DNA from 3 places in the Faecalibacterium intestinale genome. Region 3 is predicted to be linked to each of the others. Evidence: predicted binding sites of a transcription regulator. Region 3 holds the regulator's gene; each other region holds the start of a gene.

Region 1 (5,476 bases), on a different contig from region 3:
CATTTTGTCCACGGCGGCGCTCTGATCGCAGGGTGCTGCATCGCACATAATCGGCAAAATGCCGAAATTTAGCGTCCACGGTTCACGCTGTGGGCGTTTTTTCGTTGGAAGGAGACGCAGCGCGTGACAATTGAGCAGAAAAAGGAATGGTTATACAGATACCAGAACAGCCAGCGCAGACAAAAGATCATCTTGTTACAGATCGAGGACGCACGCAGCCGCGCAACGTCTGTGCAGAGTACCCCCGGCGGGGTGCGTGTTGCTCCTACGGGTCTACGCCCTGACCGTGTCGCAGACGCTGTGCAGCGCCTTGACGAACTGCAAAGAGCGTATGACGCAGAGGTTGCACAGGGCTGTCAGATCTATGCCGAGATTCAGACCGCAATAGAAGCGCTGCCGGATATCATGCAGACTATGGCCGTTTACTACCGATATCTGCAAGGCATGAAGATTGACCTTGTATGTGTTAAGCTGGAACGCTCTGCATCAACCATCACAAAGCTGCTTGCCGCAGCCCTTGACGCGCTGGAAGTGCCGGAGATCACCCAGTAAGCTGCCCGGCGGGGTGCATTGCACTGGCAAGCAGTGCGCTTTGGTACCAGCAAGCAGTGCTTTCGTATGTACAAAAGCGCCGTTCCGGTAACTTGTTGGGGAACACCCCAAGCCCCTTTTAGCGCTGCTGTTCATCGTTCAAAGTAGTGCCAGACAATGCGCACGATGCCAAAAGTGTGTTAAAAAGTGTGTTAAAGTAGAGAAAAGCCGCCTAGATTTCCACGAATCTAAGCGGCTTTTCTTGGAGCTGGTGACAGGAGTTGAACCTGCAACCCACTGATTACAAATCAGTTGCGCTGCCATTGCGCCACACCAGCAAAGGTTACCTAAATAGTATAACACAGGCACGGCCATTTGGCAAGGATTGTTTTTTGGCATGGGATAATAATGCCTGAAAACAGACAAAAATGATAGAAAACAATACACAAGTATAAAAATATGCTACAATTTTAAACAATTTTACATTGCAAATTTTTTGACGATGTGCTATGCTGAAACGTAGAGAAACGCCGCCGGAAAGGCGGCTGCAAACAGATTTGGAGGATTTGTATTATGGCTGACCGCATTGTTCTGAATACCATCTCCTACCACGGCCACGGTGCTATCGAGAACATCGTTCCCGAGCTGACCGCCCGCGGCTACAAGAAGGCTTTCGTCTGCTCCGACCCCGACCTGATCAAGTTTGGCGTTACCAAAAAGGTCACCGACCTGCTGGATGCTGCAAATTTTGCCTACGCTGTTTACAGCGAGATCAAGCCTAACCCCACCATCGCTAACGTGCAGGACGGTGTGGCTGCCTTCAAGGCTGCCGAGGCTGACTGCATCGTGACCATCGGCGGCGGCTCCTCCATGGATACCGCAAAGGCCATCGGCATCATCATCAATAACCCCGAGTTTGCGGACGTCCGCTCTCTGGAAGGTGTTGCTCCCACCAAGAAGCACGCAGTATTCACCATTGCAGTGCCCACCACCGCCGGTACTGCTGCCGAGGTCACCATCAACTACGTCATCACCGATGTGGAGAAGAAGCGCAAGTTCGTCTGTGTGGATACCAACGATATCCCCGAGATCGCTGTGGTCGACCCCGACATGATGTCCTCTATGCCCAAGGGTCTGACTGCCGCCACCGGTATGGATGCGCTGACCCATGCCATTGAGGGTTACATCACCAAGGGTCACTGCGTCATCTCCGATATGTTCCATCTGGAAGCCATCAAACTGATCAGCCAGAGCCTGCGCGGCGCTGTGCAGAACACCCCGGAGGGTCGCGAGGGCATGGCTCTGGGCCAGTACATTGCCGGTATGGGCTTCTCCAATGTGGGTCTGGGCATTGTGCACTCCATGGCACACGGCCTGTCCGCTCTGTATGACACCCCGCACGGCGTGGCCTGTGCTATCCTGCTGCCGGTGGGTCTGGAGTACAACAAGAGCGTTGCCGGCGAGCGTTACCGCGCTGTGGGCAAGGCTATGGGCGTTATGGGCATCGACGAGATGAACGATGTGGAGGCCGCTGATGCTACCATCGCCGCCGTCAAGCAGCTGAGCGCAGACGTGGGCATCCCCGCAAATCTGCACGGCATCCTGAAGGAAGAGGACATCCAGTTCCTCGCCGAGTCCGCTTTTGCAGACGCCTGCCGTCCCGGCAACCCCCGCGACACCAGCGTGGAGGAGATCGTGGAACTGTATAAGAGCCAGCTGTAAGCTGTAAAATAAGAACTCCGAGAGCCGCTGCACTGTGCTTGTGCAGCGGCTCTTTTTGGTGGGAAGGATGCGTTTGTAAAAGGAAATCCCACGCCAATTGTAACATTTTCCACCACCCCCTTGTATAAACCGGCGCAAGCGAGTACAATCAAAACATAAAACTTGAAGGCGAGGAAAGCGCGATGACACTGAACTTCTACACACTGGGTGTGCTGTATCTGGTCTATTCCTTCCTTGGGTGGGTAGGGGAGACCGTGGTGGCCACCTTCCGGGGCAAGCGGTTTGCAAACCGCGGTATGGCGGCGGGGCCGTTCTGCTTTGTCTACGGCACCACGGCCATCCTGATGGCAGTAGGCTTTGCAGATATGCGTACAAAGCCCGTGGCGCTGTTTGTAGCCTGTATGCTCACGGCTACCGTGGTGGAGTGGCTCACGGCAAAACTGCTGGAGCGGCTGCACAACCGCAAATGGTGGGACTACTCGGATAAAAAATTCAACCTGAACGGCTACGTCTGCCTGCAGTACTCGGTGCTGTGGGGGGCGCTGGGCGTGGTGACTGTGCTGTGGGGCAACGGGCTGCTGCTGCGGCTGTGTGCTCTTGTGCCGGACTGGCTGCTGCATCCGCTGGTATGGGTCGCGCTTGGCATTGCGGCGCTGGATCAGCTGGGCTCGGCGGTGCTGGTGGGACGATATGCGGCGCAGCACCCGGTGCTGGAACAGCTGAACCAGAAACTGGAAGCGCGCTCCGATACCTTGCGCCGCCGCATTGCCGTGTATGTGGAAAAGCGCATCCAGCGCGCCTACCCGGAAGCCGCCCGGCAGCAGCCCACGGCGGTGCAGAAAGGGGAGACCGACTTCCTCAGCGCGGCAGACCTGCTGTGGCTGTTTGTCATCGGGGCGTTTCTGGGTGATATGGTGGAGACGGTGTTCTGCCGCCTGACCGCCGGGGTGTGGATGAGCCGTTCCAGCTTGGTGTGGGGGCCCTTTAGCGTGGTGTGGGGGCTGGCACTGGCCATGGCTACCGTGCTGCTGCGGCAGAATCAGGATAAAAGCGACCGCTATCTCTTCGCCTTCGGCACGGTGCTGGGCGGCGTATATGAATATGTGTGCAGTGCCGTCACCGAGCTGCTGTTCGGCACGGTGTTCTGGGATTACAGCAAGTTCAAGTTCAATCTGGGCGGGCGCATCAACCTGCTGTACTGCTTTTTCTGGGGCATTGCGGCGGTGCTGTGGATGCGCTACGGCTACCCACTGGTGCTCAGGCTGATGAAAAAGGTGCGCAGCCATATCCGCCCGTGGATGACGGCGGTGCTGGCGGTGTTTATGGCGGTGAATATGCTCACCAGCGCGCTGGCACTGGCGCGGTACGATGCCCGCACCAGCGGCGAAGCGCCCAACGGGCAGCTGGAGGTATTTTTGGATGAGCATTTCGACAATGCCCGCATGGAGCGCATTTATCCCAACGCCAAAAAAGTGACCAAGGCAGAATAAATTCCATTTTCCCCTTGCGTTTTTGTCCCAAAGCAGGTATAATACCCTCTGGATAAAAGGGAGTAAGGGGCGTACCTTTGTAAAAAAGTGCGCTGTGCTGCAGCGACAGACCCGGCAGAGATGCCCGATGCAGTACCGATGCTTGAGACTTTTATCACATTTCCCCGTTCCGGGCAGGATGTGATAAAGGTCTTTTTTATTGCGCTTCTGCCGACACCATTCGAAAAAGGAGAGATTTTATGCTGATCCCTGTTCTGTTGTTTATCGTGGGTCTGCTGTGCCTGATCAAGGGCGGCGACTGGTTTGTGGACGGTGCCACCGGCATCGCCCGCCGCTTCCATGTGCCGGAGCTGCTCATCGGTGCTACGGTGGTGTCCATTGGTACCACCCTGCCGGAGGTCATGGTGTCCACCACCTCTGCACTCACCGGTCACGGCGAGATCGCCTACGGCAACGCCATCGGCTCGGTCATCTGCAACTCTGCACTGATCGCCGCCATTACCATTGCGGTGCGCCCGGGCAAGGTTGACCCCAAAAGCCTGCGCACCCCGGTAGCCTTCTTCTTTGTGGCTGCCGCCTTCTATGCCGGTGTGGCTTACACCACCGGCTCCTTCACCCGCCCGGTGGGCCTGATCCTGCTGGCAATGTTCGTGGCTTACATCGTGTGCAACGTGCTGGCCATGAAAAACGCCACCGCCCCGGAAGAGGAGGAGCAGGCAGAGGAAGGGTCTTTTGCCAAGGAGCTGGGTCTGCTTGCCATCGGTGCAGTGCTCATTGCTGTGGGCGCTGACCTGCTGGTGGACAACGGCACCCTCATCGCACAGGCACTGGGCGTGCCGGAGTCGGTCATTGCGCTGACCTTTGTGGCACTGGGCACCTCGCTGCCGGAGCTGGTCACCGCCATCACCTCGCTGGCCAAGGGCCACGGTGCGCTGTCGCTGGGCAACGTCATCGGTGCAAACGTGTTCAATCTGGTGCTGGTCAGCGGCGTGTCTGTCACGCTGGCACCCTTCAGCATTCCGCAGAACTCCACCATCGCAGGCATGAACGCCTCTCTGGTGATGGATATCCCGGTGATGTTTGCCGTGATGCTGCTGCTCACCCTGCCCGCGCTGATCAAGGGCAAGCTGAGCCGCCCGCAGGGCATTGCACTGCTGTGCATCTATGCTGCTTTCTGCGCCGTGCAGTTCAGCATCTGATCCAAAGTTTTTATGATCAAAGAACCCCGGAGCGTCTGCGGATGCTCCGGGGTTCTTTTTTACAATAATCATCCCCGGGCGTCCTGCCGGGTGGTGCTGAAATATTCCTTGGGGGTCATGCCGTACTCTTTTTTAAAGGCACGGAAAAAGTGGTTGTAGCCGCCAAAGCCGCTGGTCTTGTACACCTCGGTGATGGGCAGTCCCTGCTCGATGAGGGTGCAGCAGCGGTCCAACCGCGCCTTTACGATGTAGCGGTGCACCGTCTGCCCGGTCTGGCGTTTGAATTCCCGGGCAATATGTTCCCGGGAGACGAAGAACTCCTTCTCCAGCCGTTCCAGCGTCAGCTCCTCGGTAAGATGCGCCTGAATAAACAGGAATACCTCGTCCAGCATCAGGTGGTGGCGGCTGACCGATGCGGTGTGGAACTCCGCATGGATGCAGGCACGCAGCGCCAGCACCACGAACATCTGCAGAATACCGTGCTCGAACACCGCTGCGCCGAACTGGGCGCGCTCCTGCGGGAGCATCAGCAGC
Region 2 (5,476 bases), on a different contig from region 3:
CCACGGTGCTTCATAGCATACAGCAGGGTGACCAGAATACGAGCGCCGGAAGCGCCGACCGGGTGGCCCAGAGCAATTGCGCCGCCGTTGACGTTCAGCTTGTCCTTATCAAAGCCCAGAGCCTCGCCGACAGCGATGGACTGTGCTGCGAATGCCTCGTTGGCTTCGACCAGATCCATATCGGCAACGGTCATGCCGGTCTTGGCCATGACCTTCTTGGTAGCAGCGATGGGGCCCAGACCCATGACCTCGGGCTCAACGCCTGCCAGAGCACCGGCAACCCAAGTTGCCAGAGGCTTCACGCCCAGCTCCTTAGCCTTCTCCTCGCTCATGACGACCAGAGCAGCAGCGCCGTCGTTGATGGCAGAAGAGTTAGCAGCGGTGACGATGCCGTCCTTGGTGAAGGCGGGCTTCAGCTTTGCCAGAACCTCGGGAGCGCTCAGACGGGGGCCCTCATCGGTATCGAACACGGTGTCGCCCTTCTTGCCCTTGATGACAACAGGAACGATCTCGTCCTTGAAAGCGCCGTCCTTGATGGCCTTGTCAGCCTTCAGCTGGCTGTTGTATGCGAACTCGTCCAGCATCTCGCGGGTGATGGGGCTGTAGCCGTACTTCTTCTGGTAGGTCTCGTTGGTGCAGACGTTCTCAGCGGTCATGCCCATGTGCTTGTTGAAGCCGCAGGCATCCCACAGTGCATCGTTGACCATGGTATCCACGATCTCGCTCTTGCCCATGGGAGCACCCATGCGGTAGCCATAGCGAGCCTTCTGCAGTGCGAAGGGAGCCATATCCATGTTCTCCATGCCGCCTGCAACAACGATATCAGCATCGCCTGCCTCGATCATCTGAGCAGCCATGTTCACGCAGTTCAGACCGGAGCCGCAGACCACGTTGACGGTGACGGCGGGGGTCTCGATGGGCAGGCCAGCCTTCAGGGCAGCCTGACGAGCGACGTTCTGGCCCAGACCAGCCTGAATGACGCAGCCCATGTAAACATGATCGACCTGCTCGGGCTTGACGTTTGCACGGTTCAGAGCCTCCTTGATGACGATGGAGCCCAGCTCAGTAGCGGGAACGTTGGCCAGAGTGCCACCGAACTTGCCGATAGCGGTGCGGCATGCAGATGCGATAACGATCTTTTTCATGTGAATAGCCTCCTGAATTGTGTATGTGTGTTACTTATCGGTTACCCAGTTATCAAAACGCCCTGCGGCATTTTTGCGGTATCAGATCTCTTCCCTCTCCCGGAGCTGTGCGTATTTTTCGCTGACGGCTTTTTCCACATTGGGTGTGACGAACTTGCTGATGTCACTGCCGTAGTACGCTGCTTCCTTTACGATGGTGGAGGAAAGATAACTCCATTTGATGCTGGTGGCAAGGAACATGGTCTCGATGCCGGGCATCAGTGCGTGGTTGGTTTGCGCAAGCTGGATCTCGTTTTCAAAGTCCGTTACCGCCCGCAGCCCCCGCACCATAACGGATGCGTGACGCTTTTTTGCGAACTCCACGGTCAGGCCATCGAAGCTTTCCACGGTCACGTTGGAGATGTTCTTGCAGCACTCCTGCAGCATAGCCACCCGCTCCTCCACTGTGAACAGCGGATGCTTGGCGCTGTTGATCAGCACCGCCACGATGAGGTGGTCGTTGATCTTTGCTGCGCGCTTGATGATATCAAGGTGTCCCTTGGTGACCGGATCGAACGACCCGGGATAAACTGCTGTTGCCATCGGTCAGTGTCCTCCTTGTGCGCTGTAATTACTAAGCGCGATGTGGTTCTGCCATGATAGCACTTTCCAGCCTTGGGTGCAACCTGAAACTGCTGCGGTGCGTTTTATCGTTAAATTTTAAACGAATCATCCCGCACTGCTCCGCAGTTGCTTCCCACGCTATTAGTAAAGCACATCGTCAAAATTTTATCAAGACTTTTTCTCAACTTTTTTGTTTTTTGCGTACCAAACAATCCCCACATAAAGCTAAGAAAACTGTTCATTATGCTATACTGGCTGTTTTTTAGCCAAAACTATTGATTCTACACTTTGTTAATGTTATAACTAAGTTGAGCTGTTCTGCGCGGAGCTGAGCACACACTGCTGCCTTGTTTATAAGGTTACCATACAGATGTGGCAAAACGGTGTGCATTCCGCAAAACAGGCGTAAAACAGCTGCATCATTTGTCCGCACAGAATTGTTTACAATTCTTTTATGTATTTTAAGAGAGGATGGTTTATAATGGATTGCAAGGAACTGTACGCACAGAAGCTTATGACTGCTGCGCAGGCTGCCGCTCTGGTCAAAAGCGGCGACTGGGTGGATTACGGCTGGGCTGTGAACACCCCTGTGGCCGTGGATGCCGAGCTGGCAAAGCGCCTGCCGGAGCTGGAAGGGGTCAACTTCCGGGGCGGCATCCTGATGTGGGTGCCGGAGATCTTCCAGATCGACGACCCCGCTGCCCACATGACTTGGAACAGCTGGCACATGGGCGGCATTGAGCGCAAGGCCATTGCGCAGGGCTTCTCCTTCTACTCCCCCATCCGCTACTCTGAGCTGCCCCGCTACTACCGCGAGAGCAGTGACCCCGTGGATGTGGCAGTATTTCAGGTGACTCCCATGGACGAGCACGGCTACTTCAACTTTGGCCCCAGCGCTTCGCATCTGGGTGCCGTGTGTGAAAAGGCCAAGAAGATCATCGTGGAGGTCAACACCAATATGCCGCGCTGCCTTGGCGGCATGGAGAACTGCGTACACGTTTCTCAGGTGAGCGGCATTGTGGAGGGCGCAAATCCCCCCATCGGCCAGATGGCAGCTGCCGGTGCCGCTACTGAGGTGGATCTGAAGGTAGCCAACCTCATTGTGCCGCAGATCCCCAACGGTGCCTGCCTGCAGCTGGGCATCGGCGGTATGCCCAACGCCATCGGCGGGCTGATTGCACAGAGCGACCTGAAGGATCTGGGCGTGCACACCGAGATGTATGTGGATGCCTTTGTGGATATTGCCAAGGCCGGCAAGATCAACGGCAGCCGCAAGCAGCTGGACAAGGGCCGTCAGGTCTACGCCTTTGGTGCCGGCACCCAGAAGATGTACGATTACCTGAACGATAACCCGGAGTGTATGTCTGCCCCGGTGGACTACACCAACGACATCCGCAGCATTTCCGCACTGGACAACTTTATCTCCATCAACAATGCCGTGGATATCGACCTGTTTGGTCAGGTGAACGCCGAGAGCGCCGGTGTGAAGCACATTTCCGGCGCAGGCGGTCAGCTGGACTTCGTGCTGGGCGCATACCTTTCCAAGGGCGGCAAGAGCTTTATCTGCCTGTCCTCCACCTTCTTTAATAAAAAGACCGGCCAGCTGGAAAGCCGTATCCGTCCCACGCTGGAGAATGGCAGCATCGTTACCGACACCCGCGCCAACGTGCACTATCTGTGCACCGAGTATGGCTGCGTGAACCTGAAGGGCCTGACCTCTTGGGAAAAGGCCGAGGCTCTGATCAGCGTGGCACACCCGGATTTCCGCGAGGAGCTGATCCGCGAGGCTGAAAAGCTGCACATCTGGCGCAGAAGCAACAAAATTTAATAAGCGCTGTGGGTATTCCCGCTGCCCGCAGCAGGAATGGAGTTTGTCATGATGGACAAAAAGCCGCACATCAAACCGTATCTCTATGGGATGCTCGCAGGGTTTGGTGCCATTGCACTGAGCATCATCTTCTTTTTCCTTATTTACCGCTTTGACGGCTTTGGCTCAGCTATCTCTACCCTGACCGGCATTCTGATGCCCTTTATCTACGGTGCCGTCATTGCCTATCTGCTCAAGCCGGTGTGCAACAGCATCGAAAGCTTTCTGCGCCGGTTCATCCCGGAAAAGATGAACGGTCTGATCAACGCGCTGTCCGTGGCACTCACCATCCTGTTCGGGCTTTTGCTGGTGTATGCGCTGGTCATGATGATCGTGCCGCAGCTGATCACCAGCGTGACGACCCTGTACTACACCGCGCAGGCCAACATTACAAGGTTCATGTACTGGGCAAACCATCTGGAGTTTATTGAAAACAACGAACAGATCATGGAGCTGCTCAATTCGGCCTACGCTGCCCTGAATACCAATCTTGACACGTGGATCAAGAACACCCTGCTGCCCTCCATGCAGAACATCGTAAGCGGCGCAGCCATTGGCGTGCTGAACGTGGTGACGGTGGCCAAGAACCTGATCATCGGCATCATCGTGGCGGTGTATATGCTGGCCAGCCGCAAGCGGTTCGTGCAGCAGGGCAAGCTGGTGCTGCACAGCATCGTCCGCCCCCGCTGGGCGCAGCTGATCACCGAGGAAGTGAAATACGCAGACCGGATGTTCGGCGGCTTCATCAACGGCAAGATCATGGACTCTGCCATCATCGGCGTGCTGTGCTATATCGGCTGTCTGATCTTCAAATTCCCCAGTGCGCTGCTGGTGTCGGTGATCATTGGCGTAACCAACGTGATCCCCTTCTTCGGCCCCTTTATCGGTGCTATTCCGGCTACGCTGCTCATCCTCATCCAGAACCCCATTAAGGCGCTGTGGTTCGTGCTGTTCGTGCTGGTTTTGCAGCAGCTGGACGGCAACATCATCGGGCCCAAAATTCTGGGCAACACCACCGGTCTTTCCAGCTTCTGGGTACTGTTCGCCATCCTGCTGTTTGGCGGCCTGTGGGGCTTTGTGGGCATGATCGTTGGCGTGCCGCTGTTTGCCGTTATCTACGACGTCATCAAAAAGCTGGTCATCCACGGCTTGCAGCGCCATCAGGAATTGACCCTGCTGAACAGCTATCACGACCAGTTCGGCGACCCCGCAGACGATGCAGCCGCACAGCCTGCTGCATCGCAACCTGCTGAAAACCAGTAACCCTTTCCTGCCCCGCATCAGAGCCCTTCCGATGCGGGGCATTTTTTAGCCATGCCGTATTATAAGAACGTATATAAAGGAGAACGATTTAATGGGTATTAAAATGATGTTATTGGGTATCGCCGTTATTCTGGCTGGGATTGCCTTATCTATAAGTAATATTTTTGCTTTTGTTGGTGGAGCCGCAGGTCTTTTAATCACAATTGCCGGTATGCTTGTACGGGGCAAAAACACAACCGAGAAATAATTCACGAAGGTTTGACAAATGACTTACACAATCGCGATCATTTCTACTTTAGCGGCATGGTTCGTTGGGCTATTTGCAGACGCAAACATCGATTTTGGAGACCCACAAGGGTTTTTAGCTCTCAGAGTGCTGTTTCCTGTTTTAGCTATGGGAATTTGTATTCTAAAGGCAATTAAAGAAAGCGATAAGAAATAAATAGCCGCCAACATGCACAGCAAGACCCCCGCCTTATGTTCCAGTCAGGAACACAGGGCGGGGGTCGTTTATTGCTTTGATTCAGATTTCAGCTCAATCCAGCGGCTGAGAGGGCTTCCAGTCCTTATAGTTCTCATACCGGCTCTCGCGGATCTT
Region 3 (5,476 bases):
GCGGCTTCGGTGTCCGCCGCGTCTGCTTCCATCTCCTGCGTTACCTTATGCCCCCAGCGCAGCACGCCGGACATCCAGTCCGGCACACCCAGATGCAGCCCGGCAGGCTCGTCCTCCTCGTCCAGCGGTTCGTCCTCGGCTTCGTCGTATTCCTCGTCGATCTCCCGCTCTGCCTGCCGGATGGCGGCGCGCTCGGCACGGCGGGCAGCACTCTGCTCTGCAAAGGCAGAGCCGCGGGCGTGGATGCCGCCGGTGACGGCGCACAGCCAGACCCAGACCTCGGCGGGGGTGACATCAAAAATGTACAGGCTGCCGCACAGCAAGAGCACGATCATGATGAGGTTTGCCGCCGGGCGACCGCACAGCAAAAGCAGCACGCCGCCCAGCACAAAGCCTATTGCGCCGCCGGACAGCCATGCGTTGACGCCATTGGCGTAGCAGGCAGAAAGCATTTGCAGCGCCGACAGCCCCTGCGGCTGGATATCGGAAAACACGATGACCGTGCCGCAGACAAAGACAAGCCCTAGCACCAGCTTGAGGATGCGGGACAGCAGCTCCTCGCCCCGGGTGTACAAAACGGCCAGACAGCACACGGCCGCACCCAGCACAAAGCTGCCGCAGCCGAACAGCCCGAACAGCACATCATGGAGCACCCGCCATACGGAATCGCCCTGCACAAAGGCCAGCACCATCAGCAGCAGGCCGCCGAACAGGGTGCCAAGCCCTGCCGGGAGCCGCTGTTCTGCCTTTTTACGGCGGGCAGCAGTACGCCGTTTCGTTGATTTTCGTTTTTTCGTTGCCATTCTACTCTGTTCCCCAACTTCCCATAGACACAATAATTGATTCTACTATTGTACCACGCAAGGGCAAAAATGGCAAACCATAATGTTGTTTTTGTTGAGGAAATAAAACTCCCCCAGTCTGCTCCCGCTGGTCGCAGCCAGCCCCCTCTGGGATGGGGCCTTTGGCATGACGGTAAAGTTTCCGGCTAAAGTGCAAAGTTGGCGGCTGCGCCAGAGGCTCCCTCTCCGAGGGAGCTGGCAAAACCGTCAGGTTTTGACTGAGGGAGTTCGTTCCAGCCCCTCTCGTGAAAAGGCAGTTCCGAAACGCCCGCAGGCGTTTCGGAACTGCAAATAAAAAAATAATTCCGCTGCTTCTGCGCAAAGCGAACGCGGAGCGCAGTTCAAATCGTCCGGCGGGGGAGATGCAAGGCCTTACCCCCGTTCGATTTCCTTATACAGCCACGCCAGCGCGTCCGAAAGACCGCCCAGTTCATCGATCAGCTTTTCCTTTACGGCGCGGCGCCCGTCCAGCACCGTGCCCATGTCCATGACCAGCTCCCCGGTGTGGAGCATCAGCTGGGTGTAGCGCTTTTCGGGCATACCGCTGTGGGCGGCTACAAAGCCGGTGATGCGCTGCTGCATCTGCTCAAAGCAGTGCATGGTCTGCGGTACGCCTAAGATCAGCCCGGAGTGTCGCACCGGATGCACCGTCATGGTGGCGGTGGGTACGATGAAGCTGTGCCGCGCGCTGACCGCCAGCGGAATGCCGATGGAGTGCCCGCCGCCCAGCACCAGCGTGGCGCTGGGCTTGGAGATGCTGGCAATCAGCTCCGCCAGTGCAAGCCCAGTCTCCACATCGCCGCCCACCGTGTTCAGCAGCACCAGCAGCCCCTCGATGCGGGGGTCCTCCTGTACCGCCACCAGCTGGGGGATGACGTGTTCATACTTGGTGGTTTTTTGCCCCTGCGGCGCTTCGGTGTGTCCTTCGATCTGGCCGATGACGGTCAGGCAGTGGATGACATGACCGCCCCGGGTCAGGGTGACTGTGCCCAGATCCTCGATATCCTCTTTTTCCATCCGGTGCTGCTCTGCGGGGGTGTCTTTTGCCGTATCCATGCGCGTTCTCCTTCCGTAGCGGGGTCTTTGTGGGGTCAGTATCCCCCGGCTGCCGGGGAAGTATACAGGAGAAAAGAAACAAAAAACTTTGTGAATTTTTTGCTTTTTTACAAATAGGTATTTGACATTCGCCTTTCATGCTGTATACTCTAAATAATATAACAGGATAAAATGGAACATCTCTCTGCGCGCAAAGAAGCCCCTTGCATGGCGGCAGAAGCTGCAGCGCGTTGGGCAGAAAGGAGAATTTTCCCATGAACACCCCCCAAAAAGCATCGATCCCTGTGATCAAGCGTCTCCCCAAATATTACCGGTATCTGCGCTCCTTGCAGGCCGACGGCATTACCAGCATCTCCTCCCGGGAGCTGGCTTCTCAGATGGGCACCACCGCCTCGCAGGTGCGGCAGGACTTCAACTGCATCGGTGACGTGAACGGCCGGCAGGGCATCGGCTACTCGGTGGAGAACCTGCTTTCCATTCTGGAAAGCCTGCTGTTCGGCAACGGCGACCGTCTGCCCACCATTCTGATCGGCTGCGGTCGTCTGGGCAAGGCGGTGAGCCGCTTTATCACCACCGATACCAACGGCTACAAGCTGATCGCGGCCTTTGACGTGGCCGAGAACGAGGTGGGCAAGGAGATCAGCGGCATCCGCATCCGGCACATTGACGAGCTGGAAGCCTTCTGTGAGGAAAACAAGCCCAAGGTGGCGGTGCTCTGCGTCCCCCGCGATGGTGCACAGCAGGTCAGCGGACGGCTGGTGGATCTGGGCATCGAGGGCTTCTGGAACTTCTCCCACTATGATCTGTCGGTGTCTTACCCCGATGTGGTGGTGGAAAACGTCCATCTGGGCGACAGCCTGATGAGCTTGGGCTACCGTCTGCGCAATCAGGAGTGACGGCATGGCAAAATTGTATTTCCGCTACGGTGCCATGAACAGCGGCAAGAGCACGGCGCTGATGCAGGTGGCACACAACTACGAAGAGCAGGGCATGAAGGTGCTCATTTTAAAGCCGCAGGTGGATACCAAGGGCGGCGGGGAGCTGGTAAGCCGTCTGGGCGTGCGCCGCAAGGCAGATTTGCTGATCCCGCCGGAGCTGAATGTGTTCGAAGCCGTGAAGGCGGCAAACGATGCTTCTGGCCCGCTGGCCTGTGTGCTGTGCGACGAGAGCCAGTTCTTTACCCCGGAGCAGGCCGAGCAGCTGTTCATGGTCACGGTAGATCTGAACATCCCGGTGATCTGCTACGGTCTGCGGGCAGATTTTTCCCTCAAGGGCTTCCCGGGCTCTACCCGTCTGCTGGAGCTGGCGCACACCATCGAGGAGATGAAAACGATCTGCACCTGCGGGCGCAAGGCCATCTGCAACTGCCGCAAGGTGAACGGACAGTTCGTCTTTGAGGGCGAGCAGGTAGCCATCGACCTTGAAAACGATGTGCAGTATGTCAGTATGTGCCCCCAGTGCTACTTCAAAGCGCGGCGGGCGTTCTACGCTGCAAAGAAAAACTGAGATACTTTTATGTTGTATACAAGCAGCTGTACCGTGCCGGGTGCAGCGGCTTTTTTGCGTGGATTGCGGAAGAGTTACCCCCTCAGTCTCGCTGCGCTCCGCGGGGGCAGTTCCTGCTTGCCGGGGGATGTTCTCTTTTGACACCAAAAGAGAACCAGAAAAGTGCCAGCGATTTCGACGCGCTGGAGCCACGAAAAAGGGGCTGCTCGCCCCTTTTAACCCCAAAGAGGAGGGCTGCACCGGAAAAAACTGAAGATTCACGCCTGTTCGGCGTGAAGATCTTTTAACCGTTTTTTCCGGCTCCGCCGATTTGAAGCCCCTCAGTCGCTGCGCGACAGCTCCCCCAAGGGGGAGCGGGCACGCCCGCAAGCTTTGCACTTTAGCTGGAAACTGTATCGCTATGCCAAGGGCTCTCCCTTTGAGGAAAGACTTCCCCCGTTCCGGGGGAAGATGTCGCGCAGCGACAAAAGGGGGAGTCTGTCACCGCAGGTGACTGAGAGGGCGAGGACGCTGCCCTTGGGGTAGGTGGCTGCGAACACAGTGAGCAGACGGAAGGGGTATCCCCAACAGGCTGTATACAGACTGATATATTAATTTGCTGTGTTTCGCGACCACTGATATATCAACCGGGCGAAATACGCACGTTTTTTGCGCTATTGATATATCAGTTCGGACTGGGCAATTACTCGACGGAGGGGGGAGGAAGTGGGAAAAGAAGAGAGCAGCGGGGGGCGGCAGAGCATAAAAAATTACAGGCAGAACGGTAAATGTAACAGGAATTATTGAAGTTTTTGCCGTTCTTCCCATGTTGCATCCCAGATTTTTATGCAAGTCATTGAAGTATACAAGTTGCACGGTTTTTCAGCGCAAGTTTATTCATTTCGGCAAGGACGTCGAATCTCTTTCAAAAACAAGGGCAATATTTGTATGTTTTTATCCCGTATCACTGTAAATTGCATCTTTCTTTTTTCGGTGGCTTTTGTTATCATAATTGTATACAAGGGGGATATGTGCAGACCCCCTACATGAAGATGTTTTCTATTAGGAGGAGAACAAAAATGAGCAAGGCAATTTCTCGTCGTAACTTCCTGATGGCTACCGGCGCTGTCGGTGCTGCAGGTCTGCTGGCTGCCTGCGGCAGCAAGCCCGCTGCTTCTTCCACCGCTTCTTCCGCTGCTGCTTCTCAGGCTCCCGCTGCTTCCGCAGATGAGAGTCTGGCTCTGTCTGACGGCCCCGTCAACCTGAGCATCAGCTGGTGGGGCGGCGACAGCCGTCACGCTGCTTACCAGAGCGCTCTGGAGGCTTTCCAGGCTGAGCACTCCAACATCACCGTGGAGCCCACCTTCGCCGCATGGTCCGGCTGGGAAGAGAAGATGGCTGCTGCCTTCATCGCAGGCAACGCTCAGGATGTCTGCCAGGTGAACTGGAACTGGCTGTACAACTACTCTGCTGACGGCAGCAAGTTCGTGGACCTGAACACCACCTCCAAGTTCATCGACCTGACCCAGTGGGATGCCGCTGCTATGGACGCCTGCTACGTGGCCAACAGCCAGCAGTGCGTGCCCGTCTCCATGACCGGCCGTATCTTCTACTGGAACATGACCACCTTTAATAAGGCTGGCATCACCGAGGTCCCCAAGTCTCTGGACGATCTGATGGCTGCCGGTAAGGCTTTCCAGGAGAAGCTGGGCAACGATTACTACCCCATGCACCTGGGTGCATACGACCGTATGATCCTGATGGTGTTCTACCTCGAGTCCAAGTACGGCAAGGACTGGGCAGATCCCGTTACCTCCACCCTGAACTACACCGAGGACGAGATCGCTGAGGGTCTGGCCTTCATCAAGAGCCTGGTGGACAACCACGTCATGATGAACCTGAAGACCTACTACTCTGCAAACTCCGATACCGCTACCCACCAGTCCAACGAGTGGATCACCGGTAAGATCGCAGGCATCTTCGAGTGGGATTCCGCTGCTACCAAGTACGCTTCCGCTCTGGACGACAGCAACAAGGACGGCTTCACCGTCGGCGAGGAGATCAAGTTCGGCGACAACAACGGCGGCTTCTCC

Evidence for each region. The regulator Rex, encoded in region 3, represses fermentation and respiration genes when NADH is low (regulators of the CRP and FNR family bind a similar motif). The targets are predictions, from matches to a motif close to ATTGTTAANNNNTTAACAAT.
Region 1: fucO (lactaldehyde reductase) is a predicted target of Rex. The motif match lies at 1,016-1,035, and genes of this name have one in related genera.
Region 2: WMO20_RS01145 (butyryl-CoA:acetate CoA-transferase) is a predicted target of Rex. The motif match lies at 2,036-2,055, and genes of this name have one in related genera.

The regions. Positions count from the first base shown of each region.
Region 1 is NZ_JBBMEN010000002.1:82,721-88,196, reverse strand. It holds gene WMO20_RS02155 (hypothetical protein) at 124-552, shown strand; tRNA gene WMO20_RS02150 (tRNA-Thr) at 795-869, opposite strand; gene fucO (lactaldehyde reductase) at 1,105-2,253, shown strand; gene WMO20_RS02140 (putative ABC transporter permease) at 2,436-3,743, shown strand; gene WMO20_RS02135 (calcium/sodium antiporter) at 3,983-4,942, shown strand; gene WMO20_RS02130 (helix-turn-helix domain-containing protein) at 5,011-5,476, opposite strand, start outside.
Region 2 is NZ_JBBMEN010000001.1:243,025-248,500, forward strand. It holds gene WMO20_RS01135 (acetyl-CoA C-acetyltransferase) at 1-1,145, opposite strand, end outside; gene coaD (pantetheine-phosphate adenylyltransferase) at 1,227-1,727, opposite strand; gene WMO20_RS01145 (butyryl-CoA:acetate CoA-transferase) at 2,230-3,576, shown strand; gene WMO20_RS01150 (AI-2E family transporter) at 3,625-4,878, shown strand; gene WMO20_RS01155 (hypothetical protein) at 4,970-5,125, shown strand; gene WMO20_RS01160 (hypothetical protein) at 5,144-5,320, shown strand; gene WMO20_RS01165 (radical SAM protein) at 5,414-5,476, opposite strand, start outside.
Region 3 is NZ_JBBMEN010000010.1:43,201-48,676, forward strand. It holds gene WMO20_RS08590 (FtsK/SpoIIIE family DNA translocase) at 1-803, opposite strand, end outside; gene WMO20_RS08595 (ClpP family protease) at 1,215-1,898, opposite strand; gene WMO20_RS08600 (redox-sensing transcriptional repressor Rex) at 2,153-2,794, shown strand; gene WMO20_RS08605 (thymidine kinase) at 2,799-3,404, shown strand; gene WMO20_RS08610 (ABC transporter substrate-binding protein) at 4,463-5,476, shown strand, end outside.